4 regions of the Shewanella livingstonensis genome follow, and region 1 is predicted to be linked to each of the others. Evidence: predicted binding sites of a transcription regulator. Region 1 holds the regulator's gene; each other region holds the start of a gene.
The links. The regulator FliA, encoded in region 1, starts transcription of late flagellar genes. The targets are predictions, from matches to a motif close to CTAAAGNTNNNNNNNNNNNNGCCGATA.
Positions count from the first base shown of each region.

Region 2: EGC82_RS12155 (VC2046/SO_2500 family protein) is a predicted target of FliA. The motif match lies at 1,100-1,126, and genes of this name have one in related genera.
Region 3: EGC82_RS14015 (flagellar protein MotY) is a predicted target of FliA. The motif match lies at 2,299-2,325, and genes of this name have one in related genera.
Region 4: EGC82_RS18430 (DUF5610 domain-containing protein) is a predicted target of FliA. The motif match lies at 1,909-1,935, and genes of this name have one in related genera.

Region 1 covers NZ_CP034015.1:1,781,605-1,786,444, forward strand. The annotation lists gene flhA (flagellar biosynthesis protein FlhA) at 1-984, shown strand, start outside; gene flhF (flagellar biosynthesis GTPase FlhF) at 1,014-2,399, shown strand; gene EGC82_RS07755 (MinD/ParA family protein) at 2,404-3,285, shown strand; gene EGC82_RS07760 (RNA polymerase sigma factor FliA) at 3,278-3,997, shown strand; gene cheY (chemotaxis response regulator CheY) at 4,041-4,424, shown strand; gene EGC82_RS07770 (protein phosphatase CheZ) at 4,438-4,840, shown strand, end outside.
Region 2 covers NZ_CP034015.1:2,824,406-2,829,245, reverse strand. The annotation lists gene EGC82_RS12175 (PLP-dependent cysteine synthase family protein) at 1-355, opposite strand, end outside; tRNA gene EGC82_RS12170 (tRNA-Tyr) at 649-733, opposite strand; tRNA gene EGC82_RS12165 (tRNA-Tyr) at 764-848, opposite strand; tRNA gene EGC82_RS12160 (tRNA-Tyr) at 951-1,035, opposite strand; gene EGC82_RS12155 (VC2046/SO_2500 family protein) at 1,161-1,658, shown strand; gene EGC82_RS12150 (DUF406 family protein) at 1,792-2,079, shown strand; gene EGC82_RS12145 (sensor domain-containing phosphodiesterase) at 2,420-4,633, shown strand; gene EGC82_RS12140 (YchJ family protein) at 4,755-4,840, opposite strand, start outside.
Region 3 covers NZ_CP034015.1:3,235,923-3,240,762, reverse strand. The annotation lists gene EGC82_RS14030 (Na+/H+ antiporter family protein) at 1-375, opposite strand, end outside; gene EGC82_RS14025 (peroxiredoxin) at 765-1,370, shown strand; gene rnt (ribonuclease T) at 1,506-2,171, opposite strand; gene EGC82_RS14015 (flagellar protein MotY) at 2,359-3,228, shown strand; gene ybgC (tol-pal system-associated acyl-CoA thioesterase) at 4,631-4,840, shown strand, end outside.
Region 4 covers NZ_CP034015.1:4,241,765-4,246,604, reverse strand. The annotation lists gene EGC82_RS18440 (hypothetical protein) at 1-33, opposite strand, end outside; gene EGC82_RS18435 (FMN-binding glutamate synthase family protein) at 186-1,673, opposite strand; gene EGC82_RS18430 (DUF5610 domain-containing protein) at 1,971-2,603, shown strand; gene EGC82_RS18425 (ferredoxin--NADP reductase) at 2,647-3,396, shown strand; gene EGC82_RS18420 (Fe(3+) ABC transporter substrate-binding protein) at 3,611-4,618, shown strand; gene EGC82_RS18415 (ABC transporter permease) at 4,721-4,840, shown strand, end outside.

The DNA of each region.
Region 1 (4,840 bases):
TATCGCTTAATTCCATTGGTTGATAAGTCTCAAGGTGGTGAGTTATTAGGCCGAATCAAGGGTGTGCGTAAAAAGTTATCCCAAGAGTTAGGTTTTTTAGTGCCAGCGGTGCATATTCGTGACAATCTAGACTTATCACCTAATGCGTATCGTATTTCCTTGATGGGAGTAGTGGTAGGCGAGGCTGAAGTGAGGCATGACTGTGAGTTAGCGATTAACCCTGGCCAAGTTTACGGTAAACTTGATGGTATTGAAACTCGTGATCCCGCTTTTGGTTTAGAAGCGGTTTGGATAGCGCCAGAGCAACGTGAACATGCACAAACATTAGGCTATACCGTCGTCGATACCGCAACGGTTGTAGCCACTCACATAAGCCAGTTACTTACTAATAATGCGGCAAAACTATTAGGTTATGAAGAAGTGCAGCAGTTAATTGATATGCTTGCCAAGAACTCGCCTAAATTAGTTGATGGTTTTGTACCTGATGTGATGCAGCTAGGAACGGTCGTTAAAGTGATGCAAAACTTACTCAACGAAGGTGTTTCAGTTCGTGATCTACGCACCATAGTGCAGACATTGTTAGAATATGGTACCAAGAGTAATGACACTGAAGTATTAACTGCAGCAGTGCGTATAGCGCTAAAACGCATGATAGTACAAGAAATCTCGGGTCCAGAACTTGAAATCCCTGTCATTACATTGGCGCCAGAGTTGGAACAGATGTTGCATAAGTCTATGCAGGCTACCGGCGGCGAAGGACCTAATATTGAACCGGGCCTTGCAGAACGTATGCAGCAGTCTTTATTGGACGCTGCACAGAAGCAAGAAATGGTAGGGCAACCAGCCATTTTATTGACATCTGGTATGCTAAGGTCAACGCTGTCACGATTTGTTAAATACACTATTCCAAATTTACGAGTGATTTCTTATCAAGAAATACCAGACGAGAAACAGATTAGAATTGTTTCTGCTGTGGGCCAATAGTGATAACGTCAGTTTATAGAGGTGCGTAAGTGAAAATTAAACGATTTTTTGCCAAAGATATGCGCGCGGCATTGGCTCAGGTAAAAGAAACCTTAGGTTCTGACGCTGTCATTATGTCAAATAAAAAAGTCACCGGCGGAATTGAAATTGTTGCTGCTGTGGATTATGACGAGCCTAAAGCCGCTATTGCATCACAAGCACCAACGACCAGTTTTATGGATGTCAGTGACGACCAAGTCTCACTGGGTACCAAGCCTGCGATGAAAGTCCAATCTAAGGTTAATCCACCTCCGGCGGCTGATTCTTTACAGGCATTGCTTGAAAAGCAACATAACCGCATGAAGCAACAAATGTCTGTGCGTCAAGACGAACCTGAGTTACCAGAATGGGCGCGCCAATTACAAGGTGCTAAATCGGCCAAACCAGCATCAACTTCTCAATCGCAAATGGCTCCTGAACAAGCTAAAAAAACTAATAAAAACCAATCTGCCGATATGGATGCATTGCGTGAAGAGATGGCTTCACTACGAAGCTTATTGACTCATCAAGTATCATCTTTGATGAAGGACCAGAAAAAACGTACCGATCCTGTTGGTGCAATGCTTGAAAGTAAATTGATTGCGGCAGAGTTTTCTCCGGTAGTAGCTGCTAAACTGGCTGGATTAAGCCAGCACTATACGCCTGCAGATTTGGTGCGTGCATTACCGCAAAGTTTAGCTAACTTACTTGACAATCAAGGTGATGATATTGTTAAACGTGGTGGTGTTGTGGCATTTGTGGGACCTACTGGTGTAGGTAAAACAACGTCTTTAGCCAAAATTGCCGCCCGATTTGCTGCCCATCACGGCCCAGAGCAGGTCGCTTTGATTACCACAGATCATTACCGTATTGGTGCCTATGAGCAATTAGCCACTTACGGTAAAATAATGGGTTGTCCGGTCAAGCAAGCACATGATTTAACCGAATTAGAACAAATTCTCTATCAATTTAGAAATCGTAAGTTAGTATTAATTGATACCGCGGGTATGGGACAACGTGATATGCGTCTATATCAGCAACTTGATAATTTAACAGCAAATAGTAGGATCCCTATTCGGAGTTACTTAGTCTTATCTGCGACCGGCCAACGTCGCGTATTACAAGATGCTGTAGAACACTTTAAACGCATTCCATTATCAGGTGCAATTTTAACAAAGTTAGATGAATCAATATCAATTGCAGGTGCATTGAGCGTATTGATTCAAAATGAGTTACCATTAAGTTATGTTACTGACGGCCAACGTGTTCCTGAGGACATGAAAGTGGCTGATACGCTAGAGTTGGCTAAGCAGGCACTCTCGGCGTTAAATGAAACAGAACAACAATCGTCACAAGACACAGTGTGGTCTAATGACACAGCCTATGCATTTGAGTAAAGATATGACTCGGGATCAAGCAAGTGGTTTACGTATGATGAATCAACCAAATAACGATAAAGTTAAAGTCATTGCCGTATCCGGTGGTAAAGGCGGAGTGGGTAAAACGAGTGTGTCAATTAATACTGCCGTTGCATTAGCTGAAAAAGGCAAACGTGTATTAGTACTTGATGCTGATTTAGGTTTAGCCAACGTCGATGTCATGCTCGGGATCCGTGCTGAGAAAAATTTATCTCATGTTTTGTCCGGAGATGCCGAATTAGATGACATCATAGTACGCGGACCTAAAGGTATTGGCATTGTTCCAGCGACATCAGGTTCGCAAGCGATGGTTGAGTTGTCGCCAGCACAGCATGCAGGGTTAATACGTGCATTCAGTGAAATGCGTACTCAGTTCGATATTTTAATTGTCGATACTGCTGCCGGTATATCTGACATGGTGCTGAGTTTTTCTCGTGCATCACAAGATGTATTAATTGTTGTATGCGATGAACCGACATCGATTACCGATGCTTATGCATTGATTAAAATCCTAAGTCGTGAGCATGGCGTGTTCCACTTCAAAATTGTGGCAAATATGGTGCGTAGTTTACGAGAAGGTATGGAATTATTTGCTAAACTCAGTAAAGTGACGGATAGATTTCTAGATGTTGCTTTAGAACTAGTGGCAACAATACCGTTTGATGAGAATTTACGTAAAGCTGTTCGTAAGCAAAAGCTAGTTGTTGAGGCGTTTCCTAAATCACCTTCTGCTATTGCTTTCCATGGATTAGCCAATAAAATTATGACTTGGCCGGTTCCACAACAACCAGGCGGTCATTTAGAGTTCTTTGTTGAACGTCTTGTACAACGTAAGCCGATACAAGAAGGAAGAACGGGTGAATAAAGCCGCAGCGTATACTCAATTCGATAACAAAACGTCTATTGTTGAACAGTATGCACCGTTGGTAAAAAGAATTGCTCATCATATGCTGGCAAGATTACCTGCATCGGTGCAACTTGATGATTTATTACAAGCTGGAATGATGGGGTTACTTGAGGCTTCATCTAAATTTGATAACAGCAAAGGGGCTAAGTTTGAAACCTTTGCTGGTATTAGGATCCGTGGTGCTATGATCGACGAAATTCGACGTGGTGATTGGGTTCCTCGTTCTGTTCATCGCAATAATCGTCGTGTCGCACAAGTGATTGATGAATTAGGGCAGCAATTTGGGCGTGATGCTAATGATACAGAAATTGCTGAAAAGCTTGATATGTCACTCGATGAGTACCATCATATATTAAATGATGTTTCTGTGGGTAAAATCATAGGCATAGAAGATCTTGGTGTTTCGCAAGATGTGTTAATCACAGATAATGAAACACCAGATGAGGCCTTTGACTCACTTGCTGAAATTCAATTCCAATCTGCATTGGTTGAAGCAATTAAGACATTGCCAGAAAGAGATGCGCTAGTGTTGTCGTTATATTACGATGAGGCGCTAAATTTAAAAGAAATCGGTGCCATCCTTGAAGTTAGTGAATCGCGAGTTAGCCAGATATTAAGTCAGGCAATGCTCAGATTAAAAGCGAAACTCAAGCATTGGACACAAGAATAATAACTAATTAGAGCAAACGAGTGTCAGCTCACCGGAGGAAACCTTGGACAAGAATATGAAGATTCTTATTGTTGACGATTTTTCAACAATGAGGCGTATCATTAAGAACTTGTTGCGAGATTTGGGATTTAATAATACCCAAGAAGCAGATGATGGCTCAACAGCCCTACCTATGTTGCAAAAAGGCGATTTTGATTTTGTAGTAACAGACTGGAACATGCCAGGAATGCAAGGTATTGATTTGCTTAGAGCAATTCGTGCTGATGACTCATTAAAGCATTTACCTGTATTGATGGTAACCGCAGAGGCTAAGCGTGAACAGATTATTGCTGCAGCGCAAGCTGGTGTAAATGGTTATGTGGTAAAACCTTTCACAGCCGCTACGTTAAAAGAAAAGCTAGATAAAATCTTTGAACGACTAGCATAAGCAAGGATAAGTCATGCAGGCATCAATATCGGGGTTAATCTCCCTCGAGCAGGCCCAGGAACTTGTTGAATTGCTTACTTTAGGTCAGCAAGATAAAGCTGATGATGTTATCAGAGAGCTTGCAACGCCTTTGCAGCGCGAGCTTTTTGAAGAAGTCGGTAAATTAACTCGACAACTCCATAGTGCACTAAAAGATTTTCAAGTTGATAACCGCTTATCTGAATTAGCTAATACCGAAATACCTGATGCTAAAGAAAGATTGAACTATGTTATCGATATGACAGAGCAAGCTGCAAATAAAACTATGGATGCAGTTGAAGAATGTCTACCTTTGGCCGATACCATCATTAGCAATATACAATCAATGACCCCCATGTGGGACAAATTGATGCGTCGCGATATCGAATTAGGTGAAT
Region 2 (4,840 bases), 1.0 Mb from region 1:
CACCATAAAACTCAATTTGTTGAATTTTCTTTTTTGCAGTGGTCTTTGGCATTACAGCAATAAAAGGTAATCCGAGTAATCGAGCAAAATAGGCTTCAGAAACCGCGGTACTACCAGATGAAGACTCAATAATTGGGGTATCTTTTTTAATCCAGGCATTACACAGCGCATACAGAAATAATGACCGAGCCAAGCGATGTTTTAAGCTACCAGTAGGATGAGTACTCTCATCTTTTAAATAAATGTCTATTCCGTCAAGTTGTGGAAGATCTAATTTTATAAGATGGGTATCTGCAGACCGTTGATAATCGGCTTCAATTTTTGCGATGGCCTGATTGACCCAAGTAGATGACATGCAATAACATCCGTTATTCCGAAAAGGAATAAATAATAACTAAAATGTCAGATTAAAAGTAGTGTTAATCGACATCGAGAGATAATTATTATTAGATGTTGATGGGGAAAGAAAAATTAATTTATATTAGCAGATAGCATTACAGTATTTGTACAAGCAATGTGAAAATAAGAAGTGATAAGTAGGCTGGATTAATGACAATAACGAATGGATTGATGATATTTAGCAAGATAATATGGCAATGCTGTTAGTAGAATTAGTAGGCGATAAGCTTAGTAAATCAAGATGTAAAATGGTGGAGGGAGAAGGATTCGAACCTTCGAAGGCTGAGCCGTCAGATTTACAGTCTGATCCCTTTGGCCACTCGGGAACCCCTCCACAGCAAGATAGATATGAATAAAAGAAAGATGGTGGAGGGAGAAGGATTCGAACCTTCGAAGGCTGAGCCGTCAGATTTACAGTCTGATCCCTTTGGCCACTCGGGAACCCCTCCACATATTTTCTTTTTTCTTACTATCTCTTTACATTCTAACTCGGTACAACTTTAACGCTTAACAACTTACATTTTAGTTCTTACATTTTACAACACCGCAAATGGTGGAGGGAGAAGGATTCGAACCTTCGAAGGCTGAGCCGTCAGATTTACAGTCTGATCCCTTTGGCCACTCGGGAACCCCTCCTCAATTGCGGTCGCCATAGTAGTCAGAAACCTTTTGTATGTAAAGTGTAAAATTGAATAAATTACTAAAGTTTATGACTGTTTGGTCGATAAAATAGCATCGAGCAGTAGTAGTGATGTTTTTATATGCAAATTGAGTCAACATTAGTCAATGAGTTACAAATAGGGAGCCGATTAAACGTCGCGATTGAACACAATCGTCGCGGTGAATTTGGCTTGCTATTGGCTATGTTGTCAGTTGATGCTCGCGATATGGCTCAATTTCAATTAGAGAATGATGTTGATAGCACGCAAAAGTTGCGTAATAAATTTGCTTTACCACAACCGCAATTATTAGTAGATGATATTTCTGTTCACCCAAATACTATTGATAATGCGATAGTGTTTCAGCAATGCGGGGCAAGACAGTTTCAACTTCAGCAAGCATTAACACCAGAAGCGCTAGTAATTCGGGGCTCTCAATCTGATGCAATGGTCGAAGTATTAAGCAACTGTGATTATCTAACTAAAAATAAAGCTATTAATGCATATCAACAACATACACCAATAGAAGACATGCATTTTTTAGATCAACTTAGCACCCAGCGTAAGATTTCAAACACGTTATCGTTACAACTGGCTTAACGCCTTAGATTGGTGCACTGGGCATACTACAGCCACGTAGAAATTTTTGATATTTGTGAGCATGGCAAATAAAAGCTTCCCTAAACTGCGATATATTTGCAAATAACAGTGAATAAACGAATAGGGTGAAGTAATGATTAAACAAATAAAGCAGCAACAAGGCCATGTTAGTGACAGTTGTACCGATTGCGGTAGTTATGTCGATATTGGTGCTGTTGTTGAAGCAGAAGATACCTTATTAGTGCTCAGTTTCATCGGTGATAATGCATTATTGCAAGCTCAAACGATGCAGCAAATAGCACAACAACGATTTACTGATACTAAAGCGGATATTAAAAATGTCGATAACAGTATCTCGTTACAACTTGAGTTTGCTTTTAGTGTGGAGAAGATGATTTTTCAACTTGAAAATCAACTGTAAATTTGTACCCAATGTTATGCAAATAACAATGTTTCATGTGCTTGTTGATAAACATTTTTATGCTATTGAGCATAGTCAGTAAATTATCTTAATAAAGCGTAACAATGTACTACCAAAGGATTGCTGTTTTTGAGTATCGCGTGTACTCTGCTTTACTTAACCAAAGGTATAGTAGCTTATGTTAATTAAATATGCACAATGCCTTTAACTCGAGTTTTACTCCCTATGTATTACTGTAATATTTTGACTAATACTCTGAAATTTAGCACCCATAATAACAAGTGTAATCAGTCAATAATATTAAAGAATTAGGGTGATGAAGCCATTTTTCGGGATTTAAATGAATCGAAAAGAGCAACAGCACTTATTGGAATTAATTGTAAATTCCAGTGCTAAACAACAAGGTGATTTCGTCAAAACTGCAGAGTTGGTATGCCAACTGCTGCGAGAATATTTTGAGGCATCATTTGTATCTGTTTGGTCATTGAGACATAAAATCGACAATGATAGTTTTGCTGCGGCTGACAATTTTATTTGTGAACACAGCTTAGTTGCCAGTAACATTGACGATAAGTTGAGTTATTTATCTCATTTGAGACAAATTACCGTTGATCCTCAATATTTCAATGAATTACGTTCCCATCGATATATTTTATCCAGCGACAACCCGCACATAAATCTTGTAGAAACATTTTCTGATTATTATCAATACCATAACATTACTACCAGCATCGATATTGCCATCAGAATTAATGGTCATATAGAGGGTGTTTTGTCGGTAGAAACGTGCGAAGAAGTCAATTGGATAAAATCCGATGTTCAATTTGCGATTCAATGTGCAGATCAGTTAGCGTTAGCGCTAGCAACACGTGATACCTATGATCGTAATGAACAAATTTATTTGTTAAGAAATGCTACTGAGCAATCAGAGCATGTAGTTATGCTGGTCAATACCGATAGTCGTATTATTGAATATGTTAACAGTGCTCATGAAAAAATGACCGGATTACCTCGTGCTACGGTTGAGCACCACAGTGCTTCAAAGCTCGATATATTTAGAAATACGCCACAATTACTTGACCATATCATTAACAAGTTACGTAACAGTGAGATTGTCAAAGGTGATCTTAAACTGGCGCGGGTTGATGGCAGTGAATATTGGTTGAATTATCATGTTACGCCGTTTGTAACAGAACAAGGCAAACATTATGCGCTAGTGTCCAGTTATGATAATTCGGCTGAATATTTACACAAAGCGGAATTAGAACGATTAGCATGGAATTGTTCATTAACGGGTTTACATAATCGAAGTCATTTTATTCCTATCCTAGATCGTGCTGCTGATGGAATATTAATTCTTATCGATTTATTGGGTTTTAAGCGTTTTAACGATACTCATGGCCACGAGCAAGGTGATGGTTTATTAATTGAAATGGCACGTCGTTTGAAACATTTTGCATTGGCAGCAAATGCTATCGATGTCGCGAGAATAGGCAGTGATGAATTTGCTGTATTACTGCCGTCGATGTTACCGGAAGCTGATATCGAACAAATGATCGATAGGCTATATATGAACCTAGCCGCGCCATCAGTCATTTCACGAGAAAAAGTAGAACCTAAACCAGCGATTGCCGTGGTAGATATTCAATCTGTAGTAGGGCTATTTACCCCGTTATCCTGTGCTGATATTACTCTTCAATATGCCAAGAAGAAAAATAATGTTCATTATCAATTTTTTAATGAAGCGTTACTAGAAACCTTTACCACTAAAGCAGAAATAGAACGTGATTTACACCATGCTATTCGCGGTCGTGAGTTTGAGTTGTATTATCAACCATTAATGGATTTGCAAAATAATCAATATATTGGCGCTGAAGCGTTAATTCGCTGGAATCATCCTAAAAAAGGTGTCCTATATCCAGGTGCTTTCATCGAAATTGCAGAACAAACTGGGATAATAAATCAAATTGGTGAATGGGTATTAGAAACCGCCTGTAAACAATTGAATTTATGGCAGCATAGAAACGTTAATATTGCGATGCATGTGAATGTTGCTGCTCGACAATTTTTTAGCGGCAACTTGTATGAGCAAGTCTGGCGTTTAATGACACGCTACCGTATTAAACCCAATACTTTGATCCTTGAAATCACTGAAACTGAACTCATGGGTGATATTCGTTATGCCATTAATCTATGCCATGAATTGGCAGAATTGGGTGTCGGCTTAGCGATTGATGACTTTGGTACTGGCTATAGTTCGATGAAATATCTAAAACAGTTTCCTATTTCAAAATTAAAAATAGATCGTTCGTTTATTATGGATATCTCTTCTAGTCACGAAAGTCGTGAAATAGTCAGTGCTATTATTGCGATGGCAAAGGCACTTAACATTTCGATAACCGCTGAAGGAGTCGAGACTAAAGAGCAAGAAGAGTTTTTAGCCTTAAGTGCGTGTCACCATGCACAAGGCTTTTTATATAGTCCGGCGATACGGGTGAATGATTTTGCTTTATTTATCGAGTCTCACGAAGCTAAAAATCACGTATTTACATAGATGAGCAGCAATACTGGAACTTGAATAAGCAGTCTAATGTTCGCTCATAAAATAGAACTCTCAGATAGTTAAGGCGTTATTATCAATACTGTTAGTTGATATTGACGTCATTTATATAATGCTAACCGAGTCGTTTTGCGCAACATTGCTTAAACTTTTTACCGCTGTTGCAGATACATGCATCGTTTCTGCCAGGTAAACGGGTTT
Region 3 (4,840 bases), 1.5 Mb from region 1:
AAAGGCGATGTGAATAGGCAAAATGTTTTGTGATGAAACGGCCATCAATAATATCGTGACCAATAACAACCAGCGTACCACTTGAGTATTACCACTATTAGGCTCTTTACCGAGCTTTTTAATAATGGAGTGAGAAATTAACGTCGTTAGACCAGAATGTGACAAGGCTGCTGCAAATGCACCTAACAATGCATAACTTAATGCGATTTGAGCACCGCCGCCTAGGCCGTCATTAAAAGCGGCTATTGTTTGATGAATATCTAATCCACCGACTAAACCTGCCACAACAGCACTAATGGTTAACGATACCACTACGTTAATTCGAATAAAGCTTAAAAACAACATTAAGCAAACCGCGATGACAACCGCATTCATAATCATTTTTCTTAAAAATAAGTGAGGCGGCTATTCTTGACTGCCTATGGTCTATTTGTCCAGCTCATATCGGTTTTTTTAGCTGTTTATGTAGGTTTTTATATCAATATTGCTTATCGTTTAGCATGTCATGTTGAATAACGTTTAGCTAAATCATCTCATCAAATCATTTTGTAATATTGGAAACTTATTATTAAGTAGGTCATCATGTTTTATTTTTCAGCAGGTAAACCAATTTTCGTTTGAAATGACTTATAAGTCAGTTAAATTAGATGTATGGTATACAGCTGATATAAGTCCCAACGGTTGAGTATTTGCTTGATGGGTCACCATTTTGTGATAAGCGTATACCGTTGTTGAGTGTTTTAGCCATTAAATGGAGATAGATAATGAGCGTATTAGTAGGCCGTCCAGCCCCAGATTTTACAGCAGCAGCCGTTCTTGGTTCTGGTGAAATTGTTGACACATTTAACCTTGCTACCGCAATTAAAGGTAAGCCTGCAGTTATTTTCTTCTATCCACTAGATTTCACTTTTGTATGCCCATCAGAGCTAATTGCTTTTGATCACCGTATGGAAGAGTTCACTAAACGTGGTGTTGAAGTGATTGGTGTTTCTATTGATTCACAGTTTACTCATAACGCATGGCGTAACACTCCAGTAGACAAAGGTGGTATTGGCCAAGTTAAGTACACTTTAGTTGCTGATGTTAAACACGAGATTTGTAAAGCATATGACGTAGAGCATCCAGAAGCGGGTGTGGCTTTCCGTGGTTCTTTCTTAGTAGACAAAGAAGGTCAAGTTCGTCACCAGGTGGTTAACGATTTACCACTAGGGCGTAACGTTGACGAAATGATCCGTATGATTGACGCACTTCAGTTCCATGAAGAGCACGGTGAAGTTTGTCCAGCTGGCTGGTCAAAAGGTGAGAAAGGCATGACGGCTAGCACTGAAGGTGTTGCTGCATACTTAAAAGATAACTCTGACAAGCTATAATCTAGCGAATTTGAGCCCATAAAAAAGCTGCTTCGGCAGCTTTTTTTATGGGGAAAAATTAATGATTTGTTTATCAAAGTTTATAGATAACTCGTTTGGGGTACAAAGTGACGAGTAAAAAGTGGCTTAATATCACTATTCGCTGGCTGGATCAGTCTTATCTTCAACCGCTGCTAGAGGCCAACCGCCCAGTGCTTTCCAGCGGTTTACAATGTAGCAAAATAATTCGGCGGTTCGTTCTGTATCATATAATGCTGAATGTGCTTCTTTATTATCAAAATCGATCCCTGCCATTTTGCAGGCTTTAGCTAGGACTGTGTGACCAATAGCTAGACCGGCGAGAGTCGCAGTATCAAAGCTTGCAAAAGGATGAAAAGGAGAACGTTTTAAACTATTTCGTTCAATAGCCTTGTTAATAAATCCTAAGTCAAAAGCAGCGTTATGCGCGACAATAATACAACGATGACAATCAGCTGCCTTTTGAGCTTTTTTAACTTCTTTAAAAATTTCTAAAAAAGCGACTTTTTCATCTACAGCACCACGAAGCGGGTTGGTTGGATCTATACCATTAAATGCTAAGGATTCAGGTTCTAAGTTAGCGCCTTCAAAAGGTTCAATATTAAAATGAAGAGTTCTATCAAGTTCAATGACACCATCACTATTCATTTTTAATAAGCTGACGGCAATTTCAAGCAACGCATCTGTATTGGCATTAAAACCCGCAGTTTCGACATCGATAACCACAGGAAAATAACCACGAAAGCGGTGTTTAAACTTGTTAGCGTCGCAAATATCAGTCATTACAGTCTTTATCCTCAATAGCTATCATTCATCGGTGCAAATGATATAGGCCGAGTATTATGCGCAAACTCAAGCGCAGTGTCATGTTTGATTGTAGTTTTTATCATCGTTTAAACTCGATTGTTTGCTAAAGGAACTGACTTTATGGCCGATACAAACAATGTAATCAAGTATAAAGGGTGTTTTTATGTGGCGAAAACTAATCGTACTCACAAGTTTGTGTATTTGCTCAACGGCTAACGCTGATTTGAGGCATTATGTTGCGTCACTTGAAAACTCGGCATGGCGTCTTGGGGAGAACAATCCTATCGAATGTCGCCTTGAACATGATATTCCTGACTATGGCCGTGCGGTGTTTACCAGTAAAGCGGGTAAAAATTTAAATTTAAATTTCACTTTAGATATGTGGCTTAAACCTGATGCCGTCACTAAAGCAACATTAATTAGCCGAGCTCCTAGCTGGCGTCCTGGTCATAACTCTAAAGAAATTACAACATTGACTTATAATAAGCAGTTTAATGGTGAAGTACCCAAAAAAGCAGCTTGGTCTATGTTGAATGAACTGAGTCAAGGAATGGAGCCGACGTTTTATTACGCTGATTGGTATAATCACGATGCCAAGATTGCAGTTGGATTATCGTCAGCTAATTTTGGTGGTAAATATCGTGAGTTTCGTTCTTGTTTAGCTAATTTGTTGCCATACAGTTTTGATGATATTGCGTTTACGGTATTAAATTATCAAGAGGGCGGAGTAGAGTTGACTCGCTTCTCCACTCAACAGTTACAAAAAATACAGCGTTATTTATCATATGATCCTGAAGTTGAACTCGTTCTTATTGATGCTTACACCGACAGTTACGGTGGACGTTCAGTTAATCAAAAGATGTCTGATAAACGGGCCGACTCAGTGAAAGATATTTTAATTGCTAGTGGTATCCCTAAAGATCGCATTCACACATCTGGTCATGGTGAAAAACGCCATGTTACTGGTAATGATCTTGCCGAAGAACGCAAAATGAACCGCCGAGTTGTGATTAAAATAACTAAGCCTATATAAACATCAATTAGAGTGTTGTCGTAAAGTTCACTCATACTAGAGTACTTGCTTCATAAGACACCAGGTCGCCACTGACATAATCTTGTGACAGAAAGTCCATCTATTAACCGTTTGTTTCTTGTTACTGTCAGGGCAAATAAGTTATTGGATTTGGATGAACGAGTGATTAAATTAATCAACGGTAAACCATTCATTTAAGTTGAGACATTATTCCCATCAATATTATCTAACCTGGACGTTATCAACTTGGGTCAGATAACATCAACACTCATTAGCAAACTAATCAGGGCCCTAAGACTCCAGCATATAAAGTACAATAAGTGTTTCTATTGTTTGGTAATTGTTTTAAACGTCTCTATTAGCGTTTATCTAAATCCTTAAATTTGAAAACTTAAGGCTCTTGGGTGCGTTTGTGAGACCACATGGTATTAATCTGCTGAAAAAAAGACAAAAAAAACCCACTTAATCCAAGTGGGCTAAACAATTTGCAATCAACAAATTTAAGGAAGGAAGTCAAGCATAAGAACTAGGGATAACTGAGGTATTGGGTTACATCAGTTTGGAGTTCTTGGTTTTCAGCATCAGAATCAGATGTGTCCTGAAAACAAGTGCATAATAGAATGAATACACTAATGTGACAAACTAGAAAAATTACCACTTATCATTAGTAAAACTAATGCTGAGTAGTGATAATGATCTGCTTTTTAGGCTCTAATAGGCTTATACAGCTCTTTTTAGGTTATTATTTATAATTTGTGCATAAATATTCGGATTAGTTAATTGTGTAACGATAATGTTTAACAGATAAAATAATTTCGCCATGTTGTAAAGCCTATTTGAGCATTTAAAAATTAACGAAATTATGCTTTGACAGTGGTTATACTATAAGTCTACTTAGCGTAGCGGATTTGTTTAGCAAGTGTTTTTATTAAACAACATCAGTTCTCACCACGTGTTTCTTACCACGTACTAAGCCGTTAAGCAGCCACTTTATTCACTGATATCTTGATTGTAGAAAACCTAATCGCAAAATATTATTAGCTTAACTCTTAACTCTTAACTCTTATTCATGTTCACGTTTTATGGAGTGAATAATGATAACGTATGGCACACCATTTATTTAGTGACTTTTTTACATTTTTTTAAGTTTGTAAACGGTTAAAAGTGGGCTGTTATGCTCAATCAATGCTTTATTGGAATGATGTGATTTTTTTAACAAATTGTTAATTTTTTGGGAAAGTACATTAATAAAGCTTCATCTATTACAGTTCCTGAGGTTTTTCGTGTGTTTTAGCTCATTTTGAGCAAAATAAAGTCTGCTTTTCCCTCAGTACATTATTCACAAGCGTGTTGGTACTCGGTATAGTAAGCCAACTTTTACAACCTAAAAATTGATGTTCAGATTATGTTTGTTTGGCCTATTTCTGTCTATTACGAAGATACCGATGCCGGTGGTGTTGTGTACCATTCTAATTACTTAAAATTTTTTGAACGGGCTCGAACACAATGGTTAAAAGCACTGGGTGTTAGCCAAGCACAACTGTTGGCAGAAGACATTGCTTTTGTCGTTAAACATGCAGAATTAGATTTCCGTAAAGCTGCAAAGTTTGAA
Region 4 (4,840 bases), 2.4 Mb from region 1:
GTTTAAATCTGCTGCAGTCGTTTTTATATTCAACACGAAACCCTCTGGATTGATGTCCCTTTAAAATCACGATAAGACCGCTTATTGTGACCGATATCACTTATGTTGTACACCTTTTATAATTTTCGGCAAAGTAATCCTCCAAGCGCACCCCCAGTTATTAACTGAGGGTGCAGGCTTTCATCTTACTGCATATGGCGGTAATGTTTGTCTAACGTCACTGCGACCCCAGACGACTGCACTATTCGGGCATGATGGCGGGTTAGGTATCTGGGGTCCGTTACGCCGCAAGAATGTGCGATCATGGTTAAATCGTAATGTAAAAAATGATTATAGTTTGCGACTCGCGCAGATTTATCCTTAGGATCTAAGCCTTTTTGTAGACGGGTATTATGGGTAGTGATACCGGTTGGGCAGGTGTCTTTATTGCACTGCAGCGATTGAATGCAGCCTAAAGCAAACATATTACCGCGAGCAGAAGCGATAAAGTCTGCTCCAGTGGCTAATGCCCATGCGACATAAGAAGGCATGATCATTTTACCTGTTGCGATAACCTTAATTCGTTGCTTAAAACCGCGTTCATTAAGTAAATCAACCAATAAAGGTAAGCTTTGGCGTAATGGTAAACCTACGTTATCCATCAAGGCTTGAGGCGCCGCACCTGTACCGCCATCTGAACTGTCTAAAGTAAAAAAATCTGGTGCATGTTCAATTCCACGGCGCTCAATTTCATCTAAAAATTCAGTTACCCAAGACATATCGCCCAATACTGCCTTAATGCCAGTTGGTTTGCCGGTAATATCTCTTACCTGATTTATCATATCGACAATGTCAGCAACATTATGTAATTCAACATGGCCGTTAGGGCTAATAGAGTCTTGCCCCGCTGGGATCCCGCGAATGGCTGCAATTTCTTCGGTCACTTTTACCGCGGGTAAAATGCCTCCCTTACCGGGCTTAGCACCTTGACTTAACTTAATTTCAAACATTTTAACTTCAGGATGGGCTGCTATATCGATGAGTTTTTGTGGGTCTAAATGACCTTGCTCGTTTCGCACACCGTATTTGGCGGTACCTATCTGAAACACTAAGTCACAATGGCCTTTAAGATGATACGGACTTAATCCACCTTCACCAGTGTTAAGCCAACAACCGGCTTTGGCTGCGCCATGAGATAACGCCGTGACTGCTGGGCGAGATAATGCACCAAAGCTCATCGCTGAAATATGACAAATTTTGTCGGTTGTATAAGGATGTTTGCAATTGCTACCTATGGTGACAGCGATGATGTTGTGGGTGTCATAATCACTAACCGGAAAGACTGAGTTCATGAACATCACAGCACCGGGTTTATCTAACACTTGTGTTGAGCCAAATGCAATTGTACGGTCTACATTTTTGGCGGCGCGATATACCCAACTGCGCTCGGCACGGTTAAACGGCAGCTCTTCGCGGTCTTGAGAAAAAAAGTATTGTCTAAAAAACTCACCTTGTTTCTCAAATATATATCTAAATCGACCAATAACCGGGTAATTGTGCCGAATGGCTTGTTTAGTTTGTAATTTATCCGCAATAAACATGTAGATTACTGCAATCAGTAATAACCAAAACAATACTAAGAAAAGTCCAGAGAAAATATCTATCCCCCACATAAACCAATGTTGTTGCGGCATATTCTTCTCCTTAAATTGAATGTAGTACGCTTGGTTCATTGCGAATAATCTAGTCACAGCAATACCGGTAACAATAGTAAAGTAATCTTATAAACTAGGCGTATTAGCAATATCAAATACGGGTTAACTATATCGTTAAATTTTTGGCCTTGCTATAAAACGATTTTCTTTAGTCGTTGTAGCTCATTTACGGATACGCTTGTGAGGATGTCAATGCGATATTTATCGGTTACGACTTCAGCTATTCATTTTTTGGTCGATAATTAGGCTATCTATCATTTTAAATAAGAAATTATTATGGATATTAAAAGTGCCATTTCACCTAATGTGACCACCGCCCGAGAAAACAAAGGCGATTCAATTAGTGCAGCCAATTCATCAACTCAAACAGGGGCTAATAATACGAGCTCAGCAGTGAATAGCTCAACTAAAGTATCTATCAGCCAACTTAGCCGTCAAATGATGAACAATACTATTCTGGCTGCACAAGAAGAAGTGAGTATTGCTGCTGGCGACAAATCAATGGCATTACTTTATCGCGCTGCGATTGAAGCCATTAACGAAGAACTTGCACCTACTCTGGGAGAAAACTCGGTTCAAAAGAGTGTTGATAGCGGGGTTGATTACTCACCTGAAGCAACTGCAGATCGTATTGTTAGCTTTGCAACAAAGTTTTTCTCTACTCATCAACAACAAAATAAATCTATGGGGCTAGATGAACAAGTCGATAGTTTTATGTTGAAAATTGGCGGCGCCATTGATCAAGGTTTTAAAGAGGCTAGCGATATATTGTCGGGTTTAAAAGTATTAGAGGGTGATATTGCTGCTGGTGTTGATAAAACATACGAGTTGATACAGCAAGGATTAGCGCAATTTAGGCAAGATAAGTTACCTAAAGATGAATCACAAAGCGTGACTCAAGCTACTTAGTCTTTTATGATTGAGATTGGCTTTCAGTGAAAGGATAGTGACTATGTGGACAACGGGTAAAGTAATTGAACGTATTGATTGGAATGAAAAATTATTTTCATTACGTATCAAAACCGATGTTGAACCTTTTATCGCAGGTCAGTTTATTAAGCTCAGTCAGATGCGAGATGACAAGCGTGTTGCTAGAGCATACTCATTGGTTAATCCGCCAGGTTGCGACTATGTAGAAGTATTAGCTGTGGCGGTTGAGGATGGACAGTTATCTCCAGATTTAAAAGCATTAAACCCAGGGGACAGCATTGAAGTAACGCCCAAAGCAGCAGGGTTTATGACCCTAGATGAAGTGCCCAAAGGTGCATTGCAGGGTAAGCATTTGTGGTTCTTTGCTACTGGCACTGCAGTTGGCCCTTTTATCTCTATGTTGGCAACCGATGAGCCTTGGCAACGTTTTGAAAAGGTTGTACTCGTTTATGGTGTCCGTCTTGGCGAAGATCTTGCTTATTTGGACACGATTAAGCAGTTTATTGAACAACATCCACAGCAGTTTGTATTTATTCCGATTGTGACCCGTGAAGATTATCCCGAAGGTTTATCATGTCGTATTCCTGACGGTATTAGCAGTGGATTAATTGAACAGAAGGCGGGGTTAGGGATTAATGCCGAACATTCCCAAGTCATGATCTGTGGTAATCCAGGGATGATAACGGATGCTCAAACAGCGTTAGTCGAAAAAGGCTTGGTAAAAAACCTTCGACGAGCACCTGGGCAAATAACCGTTGAAAAATACTGGTAATAGCCTAGTGAATCGCAATACAGCAATGGTTGCGCCAGCTCGCCACATTGACTGACAATATGCTAATGGCTACGTTAAGTATTACGTCTTTAGCGTTGCAAATAAAACAGCACTTGCTCCTTTTGATATGATCACTTACCCTATCGCAATTGATAACTATTATCAATTGCGTCGGTGGCGGCGGAATATTGTTTCAATTAGGGAGCGTAGATTAATGAAATTGCTAAAAAGTGTCGCATTATTAAGTTTGGCTTGTGTGGCTTCTTCTGTCACTGCAGCAGATGCACTAACGGTTTATTCTTATCGCCAAGCCTTTCTGATTGAACCTATTCTGGAAAAATTTACCGAACAAAGTGGTGTTGACGTTAATATTGTATTTGCTAAAGATGGTATAGCAGAACGTATGGCACGAGAAGGTCGCTTATCTCCTGCTGACGTGGTGTTAACATCAGATTTCTCTCGCTTAATGGAGTTGGTGGATAAAGATCTTGTTTCTCCAGTTGAAAGCAATGTTATTAACAATAATATTCCGCCTCAATATCGCTCTCTGCAACACAACTGGTATGCACTGACGATGCGCGTTCGGAATCTATATTCTTCCAAAGATCGCACCGGTAAAATTGATATTGATTACGAAGATTTAGCCTCAACAGAATACAAAGGCAAAATTTGTACTCGCAGTGGTAAACATCCTTATAATGTAGCATTAGTGGCGTCTATGATTGCTCATGACGGTGAAGCGAAAACGAAAACCTGGTTACAAGGGGTCAAAGCTAATTTAGCTCGCAAGCCTCAAGGTAACGACCGTGATCAAGTATTAGCGGTTAAAGAAGGCATGTGTGATATTGCTATCGGTAACAGTTATTACTACGGCAACATGCTGATGGATAAAAACCAAAAAAGCTGGGCGCAAGCGGTGGAAATTAATTTTCCTAATCAAAAGAACCGTGGAGCTCATGTCAACGTATCTGGTATGGCATTAGCCAAACATGCTCCGCATAAAGACAATGCAGTTAAGTTAATGGAATTCCTAACCTCTGATATGGCACAAAAAATGTATTCTGAAGTGAATATGGAATATCCGGTTAAGGCAGATGTGGCACCGTCTGAATTAGTTGCATCATGGGGTGATTTTAAAGCAGATAGCCTACCTATCTATAAGTTAGCTGAATATCATCAAGATGCAGTAAAATTACTAGACGAAGTAAAATTTGATCTTTAATTGAAGCTTATTTAAACATTACCAGCGCACGGTGAATTATCTCGATTTTATTGATTATATTAATCACGATGTTTAGTGCGCTGAGTTAACTCGGTATTATTTATGATTTTAGGTTTAACCAGAAGCTGGTCGCTTGCTGGTTATTTTATTGCGGCGATATTAATCTTGCCGCTGATTGCCTTAATAGTGCAATCCACTCTTCCTGATCAAGCTGTATTCAGC